One region of the Streptomyces sp. NPDC042364 genome, then DNA from elsewhere that is predicted to be linked to it. Evidence: riboswitches for the same ligand, from Rfam matches in the RefSeq annotation. Region 1 holds a riboswitch; the other holds the start of a gene.
The links. A riboswitch is a leader RNA that binds a small molecule or an ion and turns the genes downstream of it on or off. The one in region 1 is predicted to bind S-adenosylmethionine.
Positions count from the first base shown of each region.

Region 2: another riboswitch for S-adenosylmethionine. It lies ahead of AC067N_RS01155 (aminotransferase class V-fold PLP-dependent enzyme); the one in region 1 lies ahead of thrC (threonine synthase).

Region 1 is NZ_JBWKAJ010000005.1:336,645-341,464, forward strand. It holds gene groL (chaperonin GroEL) at 1-110, opposite strand, end outside; gene AC067N_RS13310 (cold-shock protein) at 493-696, opposite strand; gene AC067N_RS13315 (MoaD/ThiS family protein) at 1,160-1,435, opposite strand; gene thrC (threonine synthase) at 1,558-2,859, opposite strand; SAM riboswitch class I at 2,878-3,021, opposite strand; gene AC067N_RS13325 (glucosyl-3-phosphoglycerate synthase) at 3,153-4,097, shown strand; gene AC067N_RS13330 (alpha,alpha-trehalose-phosphate synthase (UDP-forming)) at 4,374-4,820, shown strand, end outside.
Region 2 is NZ_JBWKAJ010000001.1:277,287-282,106, forward strand. It holds gene qcrB (cytochrome bc1 complex cytochrome b subunit) at 1-444, shown strand, start outside; gene trpD (anthranilate phosphoribosyltransferase) at 598-1,662, shown strand; SAM riboswitch class IV at 1,923-2,039, shown strand; gene AC067N_RS01155 (aminotransferase class V-fold PLP-dependent enzyme) at 2,202-3,566, shown strand; gene AC067N_RS01160 (cytochrome P450) at 3,696-4,820, opposite strand, start outside.

The DNA of each region.
Region 1 (4,820 bases):
ACGTTGCGACCCTTGGGGCCGAGCGTCACCTTGACGGCGTCCGCGAGCTGGTTCATGCCGCGCTCGAGGCCGCGCCGCGCCTCCTCGTCGAACGCGATGATCTTGGCCATGTGAAGTGGTCCCTCCAGGACTGGGGGTGATTCCTTCGGACCGCGCCCGCGCCCGCGACGGACGGCTCGCCTGCCCCGTGGTTCCTTGCCCCACCTGGCCTGCGGGCCTCACCGACCCGGTCCTTCGTTGTCACTCTCACCTTCAGAGTGCTAACGCCAATGATTAGCACTCGGCATGGTCGAGTGCAAGCGCCTCCGGATGATCCGCAGGTGAACGCGCCCCTACGCGCCGGGTCGGCGCCCCGCCCGTGCGACCGCCGGCGGGCGACCCGGCCGGCGGCTCGACGGGCGATCCGGACACGCGGAAGGGTCCGCACCCCGAGTACGGGGCGCGGACCCTCCGAGAAGAACGAAGAACGTCGCTGCTAACCGGCGCGTTGCTTCAGCCTGCGAGACGGACCATGTCCGCCTGCGGGCCCTTCTGACCCTGCGAGATCTCGAACTCGACCCGCTGGCCCTCTTCCAGGGTGCGGTAACCGTCCATCTGGATCGCGCTGTAGTGGACGAATACATCCGCACCACCGTCGACCGCGATGAAGCCGTACCCCTTCTCCGCGTTGAACCACTTGACGGTGCCCTGAGCCATGCCTAACTCCCCTATTACTGGCCCTTGCACAGATCCACACTTCGCGGATCCGGGTCAGACCTCACCCCCCAACGGTTGGGGGTGTGCGCCGGAACGCGTCGACCGCGGCTGAATGTATCTGCCCAACTGCCGTCTGCAACAGGTCAATCGGACGAGAAAATCTGGACACGCCCGGTCGGGAATGTACGAACAATTCCGCTGACTTCAGGGCAAGTCGGGCCCCATAAAGGCCACAAAACGCGCAAAAGCCCTACAGACTTTGGCTACTTCATATAGGGCGTGCGGCGCGATTGGATATGCGTCCGGCATGAAATCAGAACGGCGATCGGACCGGGTTCCCCAACTGTACCGTGCTCAACCATAGAGAATTGCCCCCTCCGCTTCTCTCGCGGAGGAGGCAATTCGATGAACAATCCGTAATCAACGTTACCGACGGTTACTACCGGCGGGTACGGAACGGGGATCAGCCGCCGGCGACGGCGGGGATGATCGACACGCCCGCTCCGTCCGGCGTGGCCGTCTCCAGGCCCTGCTCGAACCGCACGTCGTCGTCGTTCACGTACACGTTCACGAACCGCCGCAGCTTCCCCTGGTCGTCGAGGACGCGCGCGGCGATCCCGGTGTGGTTCTTCTCCAGGTCCGCGATGACCTCGGCGAGGGTGGCGCCTTCGGCCTGCACCTCGGCCTGGCCGCCGGTGTAGGTGCGAAGGATGGTGGGGATGCGGACGCTGACGCTCATGACTTGTGACCTCCGGGTATGTGCGGGAGAGCTGGGGGCGCGGGGCTGTGGGGGATCTGCGGCCGCCGCCGGCGTGGGCGCGACCGGCCCCCGCAGGCCCGCGGACGAACGACTGACAGGCCTTACACGAGCCCGGCTTCACGGAACGAGTCGAGGTTGGGCCGAATGGTGGCCGTGAGCCCCGTCCCGGCCACCGCGTCCAGCGTCTTCAGACCGTCGCCCGTGTTGAGGACGACCGTCGTGAGCGCGGGGTCCAGCAGCCCGTTCTCGATCAGCTTCCTCGTGACGCCGACGGTCACGCCGCCCGCGGTCTCCGCGAAGATCCCCTCGGTCCGCGCGAGCAGCTTGATCGCGTCGACGATCTGCTCGTCGGTCACGTCCTCCACGGCACCGCCGGTCCGCCGGGCGATGTCCAGGACGTACGGACCGTCCGCGGGGTTGCCGATCGCCAGCGACTTGGCGATCGTGTCCGGCTTCTGCGGCCGGACGACGTCATGGCCGGTCTTGTACGCGACGGACACCGGCGAGCAGCCCTCGGCCTGCGCACCGAAGATCTTGTACGGCCTGTCCTCGACGAGACCGAGCTTGATCAGCTCCTGGAGGCCCTTGTCGATCTTCGTGAGCTGCGAGCCGGAGGCGATCGGCACGACCAGCTGGTCCGGCAGCTTCCAGCCGAGCTGCTCGCAGATCTCGTACGCGAGGGTCTTGGAGCCCTCGGCGTAGTACGGCCGGAGGTTGACGTTCACGAAGCCCCAGCCCTCGCCGGCCGGGTCGCCGATCAGCTCGGAGCAGAAGCGGTTCACGTCGTCGTAGTTGCCCTCGATGCCGACCAGCTCACCGCCGTAGACGGCGGCCATGACGACCTTGCCCTGTTCCAGGTCGTGCGGGATGAACACGCAGGAGCGGAAGCCGGCACGGGCGGCGGCGGCCCCCACGGCGCCGGCGAGGTTGCCGGTGGAGGAGCAGGACAGGGTGGTGAAACCGAAGGCGCGCGCGGCCTCCAGGGCCTGGGCGACGACGCGGTCCTTGAAGGAGTGCGTCGGGTTGCCGGAGTCGTCCTTGATGTAGAGCCCGCCAGTGACGCCCAGCTCACGGGCGAGGTTGTCGGCCTTGACGAGGTGGGTCCAGCCGGGGTTCAGGTTCGGCTTGCCGGCCACGTCGGCGGGGACGGGCAGCAGGGGCGCGTACCGCCAGATGTTCGCGGGACCGGCCTCGATCCGCTTGCGCAGCTCCTCCGTGTCGTACGCGGAGTAGTCGTACGCGATCTCCAGGGGGCCGAAACACTCCTCGCAGGCGAAGACCGGTCCGAGGGGGACGCGGTGACCGCACTCGCGACAGCTCAGGGCGGCGGCGGGGCCGAGGTCGACGCTCTTGGCGGCACCGTCGGTGGTCGTGGATTCGGTTGCAACTGTCTGCGCAGCCATGTGAGGCGAGGCCCTTTCTCCTCATCTTCCTCACGACGCATCTCGCCGTGAGACGGATTTGGCACCTTCCCTAGCCGGACCTCGCCACGGCGACGTGACAAGACAGCTGGAGGGTTGCCGGGGCTTCATCGGGCCGTATCCCTCTGCCCCTCTGGATGAGCGGTATTTGGTTGTATACGCACACGAGCACCGACATGCGATGGTCATCAGCGTTGTTCAAGACTGTAACCGAAGGCCAGGACAGTTGAGAGAGCCGTCCGAACCGCGAGATGAACGCAGAGGAGCCGCGCACTGTGCTGAAGGAAGTCGAGCGCTGGCTGAGCACCCGCTCCTGGTCCGTGACCGATCGCCCGCTCCACGGGATCCTTGCCGCGAAACGGGCCTCGGGCCAGACCGTCAGTGTGGTCCTGCCCGCGCTGAACGAGGAGGAGACGGTCGGCGACATCGTCGCCGTCATCCGCCATGACCTCGTGGAACAGGTCCCGCTCGTCGACGAGGTCGTCGTCGTCGACTCCGGATCGACCGACCGCACCTCCGAGGTCGCGGCGGCGGCCGGGGCGCGGGTGGTCCACCGTGACGACATACTCCCGCGCCTGCCGGCCGTGCCCGGCAAGGGCGAGGTGCTGTGGCGGTCGCTGCTGGTCACGACCGGCGACATCGTCTGCTTCGTCGACGCGGACCTCAAGGAGTTCTCGTCCGACTTCGTCTCCGGGATCGTCGGGCCGCTGCTCACCGACCCCGGTGTCGACCTGGTCAAAGCGATGTACGACCGCCCGCTCGGCGCGGCGGCCGGCCAGGGCGGCCGTGTGACGGAACTCATGGCCCGCCCCCTGCTCAACATGCACTGGCCGCAGCTGGCGGGCTTCGTGCAGCCGCTGGGCGGCGAGTACGCGGCCCGCCGCTCCCTTCTGGAACGGCTTCCGTTCCCCGTCGGCTACGGCATCGAGCTGGGCATGCTCGTCGACGCGCTCCACCTCGTCGGGCTCGACGCCCTGGCCCAGGTCGACGTCGGGGTCCGCAAACACCGCCACCAGGACGGGCAGGCCCTGGGCCGCATGTCCGCGGCGATCTACCGCACGGCCCAGCTCCGCCTGGCCCGCGGCCATCTGATCCGTCCCGTCCTGACCCAGTTCGAACGCGGCGCGGAGGGCTTCGAGCCACGCACGTACTCGGTGGACCTGGAGGAGAGGCCGCCGATGGCGGAGATCGCGGAGTATGTGGAACGGAAGGCGGCGTAGAGGGCGGGGGTGCGGGTTCGCTGCCGGGTGCGGGCGGGTGCGTGGCTGGTCGCGCAGTTCCCCGCGCCCCTGAAGGGAACGGGCCTTCGGCCCGCCCTTCATCGGAAAGGCACGGGGCCGCAGGCCCCTGCTTTTCCAGGGGCGCGGGGAACTGCGCGAACGGCCCCCACGCACCCGCACCCGCCGACACACAGGTCACCCCCCACCCCCTGGGCGCTCCTGTATACGGCCGAACCGCACGTTTGAGCGGTTCGACCGCGGGCTAGGTTGAGCCGTATGGCATCAACGCACGCTGCAGCCCAGGTGCTGGTCGCCTCCAACCGCGGCCCCGTCTCGTACACCCAGGACGACTCCGGAGGTCTCACCGCGAAGCGCGGCGGTGGCGGACTCGTGTCCGGCCTGTCGGCGATCGGCCCCGACGCCGGTGCCCTGTGGGTCTGCTCCGCGCTCGGCGACGGCGACCGCGAGGCCGTCCGCCGCGGGGTGGGCGAGCCCGGCGTACGCATGCTGGACATCCCGGCCGACGTCCACCACGCCGCGTACAACGGCGTCGCCAACTCCACGCTGTGGTTCGTCCACCACATGCTCTACCAAACCCCGCTGGAGCCCGTCTTCGACGCGGAGTTCCGGTCCCAGTGGGCCGCGTACGAGTCGTACAACCGCTCCTTCGCCGAGGCACTGGCGCAGGAGGCGGCGGACGGCGCGGCCGTGCTCGTGCAGGAC
Region 2 (4,820 bases), on a different contig from region 1:
GGTGGTGGAAACGACCTCTGGGCGACCCACTTCCACCTGTCGATCAACGCCATCACCTGGTTCGTCCGGATCGCGTTCTTCGTGGGCCCGGTCATCGCGTTCATCGTGACCAAGCGCATCTGCCTCGGCCTTCAGCGCCGCGACCGGGACAAGATCCTGCACGGTCGTGAGACCGGCATCATCAAGCGCCTGCCGCACGGTGAGTTCATCGAGGTCCACGAGCCGCTCAGCCAGGAGCAGCTGCACACGCTCACGGCGCACGAGCAGTACAAGCCGGCCGAGATCGGCCCCGAGGTCGACGAGAACGGCGTCGCCCGCAAGATCACGCGTCGCGAGAAGCTCCGGGCCAAGCTGAGCAAGGGCTACTACGGCGAGGACAACCAGATCCTCAAGCCCACCGTCGAGGAGTACAAGGAGATCACGAGCGGCCACGGCCACCACTGATCACCCGCTTCGCCACACACGGTCGAAGGGCCCCCGTCCGATCTTCGGACGGGGGCCCTTCGCCGTGCCCGGGGCTGGATAGGGTGGGAGCATCGATTGCCTTGCCTCCGCGGGCGGTGACCCTCCCGCGGCTACGACCACCAGGAGCGGCTGATGAGCGCTGTGACCCCCGCTGGAGGCGACACCGCGGCGGGCCGTTCCTGGCCCGAGGTGCTGAACGCGCTGCTGTCCGGGCAGGACCAGGACGCCGGCGCCACGTTCTGGGCGATGGACCAGATCATGCGCGGCGAGGCGACGGACGCGCAGATCGCCGGGTTCGTGGTGGCGCTGCGGGCCAAGGGCGAGACCGTCGAGGAGATCACCGGGCTGGTGCGGGCGCTGTACGAGCACGCCCATGTCATCGAGGTGTCGGGGCGCACCGTCGACATCGTCGGTACGGGCGGCGACGGTGCCAAGACGGTCAACATCTCCACGATGTCGTCGATCGTCGTCGCCGGTACGGGCGCCAAGGTCGTCAAGCACGGCAACCGGGCCGCGTCGTCGGCCTCGGGCGCGTCCGATGTGCTGGAGAAGCTCGGCGTCAATCTGGAGCTGACGCCGCGGCGGGTGGCGGAGGTCGCCGAGGAGGCGGGCATCACCTTCTGCTTCGCGGTGAAGTTCCACCCGGCGCTGCGTCATGTGGCCGCCGCGCGCGGGCAGTTGGGCATCCGTACGGTGTTCAACGCGCTCGGGCCGCTGGCGAATCCGGCGAAGGTGCGGGCCCAGGCGGTCGGTGTGGCCGATCCGCGGATGGCGCCCATCATGGCGGGCGTCTTCGCCGAGCGCGGCAACTCGTCGCTGGTGTTCCGCGGCGACGACGGGCTGGACGAGCTGACGACCACCGCGACCTCGCGGGTCTGGGTCGTGCGCGACGGCAAGGTGACGGAGGAAGCGTTCGACCCGCGGGACGTGGGGCTGGAGCTGGTGCCGGTGTCCGCGCTGCGGGGTGCCGACGCGTCCTACAACGCGGATGTCGCGCGACGGCTGCTGGCGGGGGAGACCGGGCCGGTGCGGGACGCGGTGCTGCTGAACTCGGCGGCGGCGCTGGTGGCGCTGGAACCGGGCACGGGGTCGCTGGCGGAGCAGCTGCGGGGCGGGATGGAGCGGGCCGCGGAGTCGATCGACTCGGGGGCGGCGCGGAGGGTTCTCGACGGCTGGATCGCGGCGACGAATCGGTAGCCGTCGCGGCACGTGGGGGGCGGCGTGGGCCTGCGGCCCGGCCTTCATCCTGAAAGGCACGGGGCGCAGCCCCGGTCGCTGTTCAGGGGCGCGGGGAACCGCGCGACCAGCCACACACCACCCGCACCCGCCGACGGACCGCGCCCGCCGACGGACCCGCACCCGCGGACGGACCCGCACCCCCGAGTGACCAGGCGCCCGATCCCGCTATCCGGACATGAGTTGCGGCGCGGCGATCACTTCGCGTACGTTCCTGATCAGGTCATGAGTGACAGCCACAAGGCCCCGGCCGGCTGTCCGGCAACCCTCCGTCCGTGGCGGGGTGCCCCGGGTGAAGACCGGGTCGTAGGCAGCGAGGTCTACGACAAGCGCGGACCCCTCGCACGCTTTTGAGAAGTGTGGGGCCAGGGGTCCTGGTCGTTCGAGGGAGCCTTCCGTGAGCAAGCGAATGCGATAGGGCCGCCGAGCCCCGCCTCCGCGCACCCTTCTTCCTTCCTCAGCGTGCCCTGCTTCGGCATGCCCTCTCACGGGAGTTCCCCATGTCCGTCTCCACCTTTGCCGCCGACCGGTCCGTTTGCACCCCGCTGCCCGTTCTCGGCCGGGATGTCACCGTCCCGCTCGTCACCGGCGGCGAGGTCACCTACGCCGCGCTCGACTACGCCGCCAGCGCCCCCGCGCTCCAGCGGGTCTGGGACGACGTGGCGGCTTACGCGCCCTACTACGGCAGCGTGCACCGGGGCGCCGGTTACCTGTCGCAGCTGTCGACCGACCTCTTCGAGAACGCCCGCCGTACCGTCGCCGAGTTCCTCGACTGCCGGGACGACGACCAGCTGGTCTTCACCCGGTCGACCACCGACTCGCTCAACCTCCTCGCCGCCGCACTGCCCGCCGGCTGCCGGGTCTTCGTCTTCGAGACCGAGCACCACGCCTCGCTGCTGCCGTGGCGGGACGCTCGGGTGACCTACCTGGACGCGCCCAGGACGCCCGCCGAGGCCGTCGCCGCGCTGGAGCGGGCCCTCGCCGACCGGGACCCCCACGGCCCTGCGCTGGTCTGCGTCACCGGTGCCTCCAACGTCACCGGGGAGATCTGGCCGGTACGTGAACTGGCCGCCGCAGCGCACGCGCACGGCGCGCGGATCGTGCTCGACGCCGCGCAGCTCGCGCCCCACCATCCCGTGTCCGTACAGGACCTGGACGTCGACTGGGTCGCCTTCTCCGGGCACAAGCTGTACGCGCCGTTCGGTTCCGGTGTCCTCGCCGGGCGCGCCGACTGGCTGCGGGAGGCGGACCCGTACCTCGCCGGCGGCGGTGCCTCCCGCAAGGTGACCCGGCGTACGGACGGGGGAGTGGACGTCGAGTGGCACGAGACCGCCGCGCGCCATGAGGCCGGCTCCCCGAACGTCATCGGCGCGTACGCCATCGCCTCCGCCTGCAAGGCCCTCACCGAGGCCGGGTTCGACACGCTCGTCGCCCGCGAGCAGTACCTGATCGACACCGTCCGCGCCGGGCTCGCCGAGGTCCCCCAGGTCCGGGTCCTCTCCCTCTTCGGGGACGACGCCCCGCGCGTCGGTGTCCTCTCCTTCGTCGTCGAGGGCTGGAACAGCTCCCACTTCGCCGCCGCCCTCTCCGCCGAGTACGGCATCGGCGTACGCGACGGCCTCTTCTGCGCCCACCCGCTGGTGCGCACCCTCCTCGGCAGCGATCCGCAGACCCAGGGCGAGTGCGGCGCCCCCGAGGCCGCACCCGGCGAGAAGTCCCTCAACGCCATCCGCGTCAGCTTCGGCGCGGGGACGCCCGACGAGCACGTGGAGCGGTTCGTGGCCGCCGTCAAGGAACTCGTCCGCGACGGGGCCCGGTGGACGTACCGTACGAAGGACGGGCGTTGTGCGCCCGCCGACCGGTGACCGGCCTCAGGGGGACGATCCGGCGTGTGACCCGGCGGGTGTCGGCAGTGCCGCCGCAGCGCCGAGCGCCGCCCGAGCCTCGCGCCGGACTCCGATCCCGGTGACCTCGCGCTCCGAACGGCGCCGGAGTCAGCGAGGTTCCGGCACCATCGGCAGCGGCCCGGGGGTCAGGCTCATCTCGGCCCGTGGTCGCACGACGTGCCCCGGCACGGAACGCAGTCGCCAACGCGAGGCGATGGCGGCAAGGGCGAGCGTCGCTTCCGTCATCCCGAAGACGTCGCCGATGCACTTGCGGCTTCCCGCGCCGAAGGGCAGGTAGGAGGTGCGTGTGACGTCCTTGGCCCGCTCGGGCAGCCACCGGTCGGGGTCGAACCTCTCCGGGTGCGCGAAGAGCCCGGGAATCCGGTGGATGACGTAGGGGCTGATCAGAATGTCCGTCCCGGCCGGGAGCCGGTGCCCGCCCAGCTCGGCGGTGTCGGTGGTCATCCGGGTGAACATCCAGGCCGGCGGATACAGCCGCAGCGTCTCGGTGAGGATCCGCTGCGTGTGGACGAGCATCGGCACGTCCGCGTACGTCGGTGCCCGGCCGCCCAGCACCTCGTCGACCTCGGCGTGCAACCGCGCCTCGGCCGCGGGATGGGCCGCGAGCAGATGCCAGGCCCAGGCCAGCGCGCTCGCGGTGGTCTCCACCCCCGCCAGCAGCAGGGTCATGACCTGGTCGTGGACCTCCTGGTCCGACATGGCACCGCCGCCGTCGTCGTCCCGGGCGGTCAGCAGGGCCGACAGCAGGTCGCCGCGGTCCTCCTCAGAGCGCCGGTACTCGCTCACGATGCGGTCGATCAGGGTGTGCAGTCGGACCAGCGCCGCGTCGAACTCACGGTTGCCGGCCAGCGGCAGCCTGGCCAGCAGCCCCGTGGGATCCACGGCCCGGCGATAGGCGCCGTGCACCGTGATGGGCAGGCTCCGCTGGACTTCCGCCACCGCGTGCGCGTCCATCTCGGTCGAGAAGAGCGCCCGGGCCGTCACCCGGGCGGTGAGGGCCTGCATCGTCTCACTGACGTCGATCGGCACTCCGGCCCGCCAGTCGTCCGTGTGCCTCGCGCACTCGTCCTGCATGACCTCGGCGTAGAGGGCGATACGAGGAGGGTGGAAGGCCGGCTGCACCATCCGTCGCTGTCTGCGGTGGTCGGCCCAGTCGGAGGTGATCAGTCCGTTCCCCAGGATGGGGCGGGCCTTCTCCTTCACCGGCCCGCC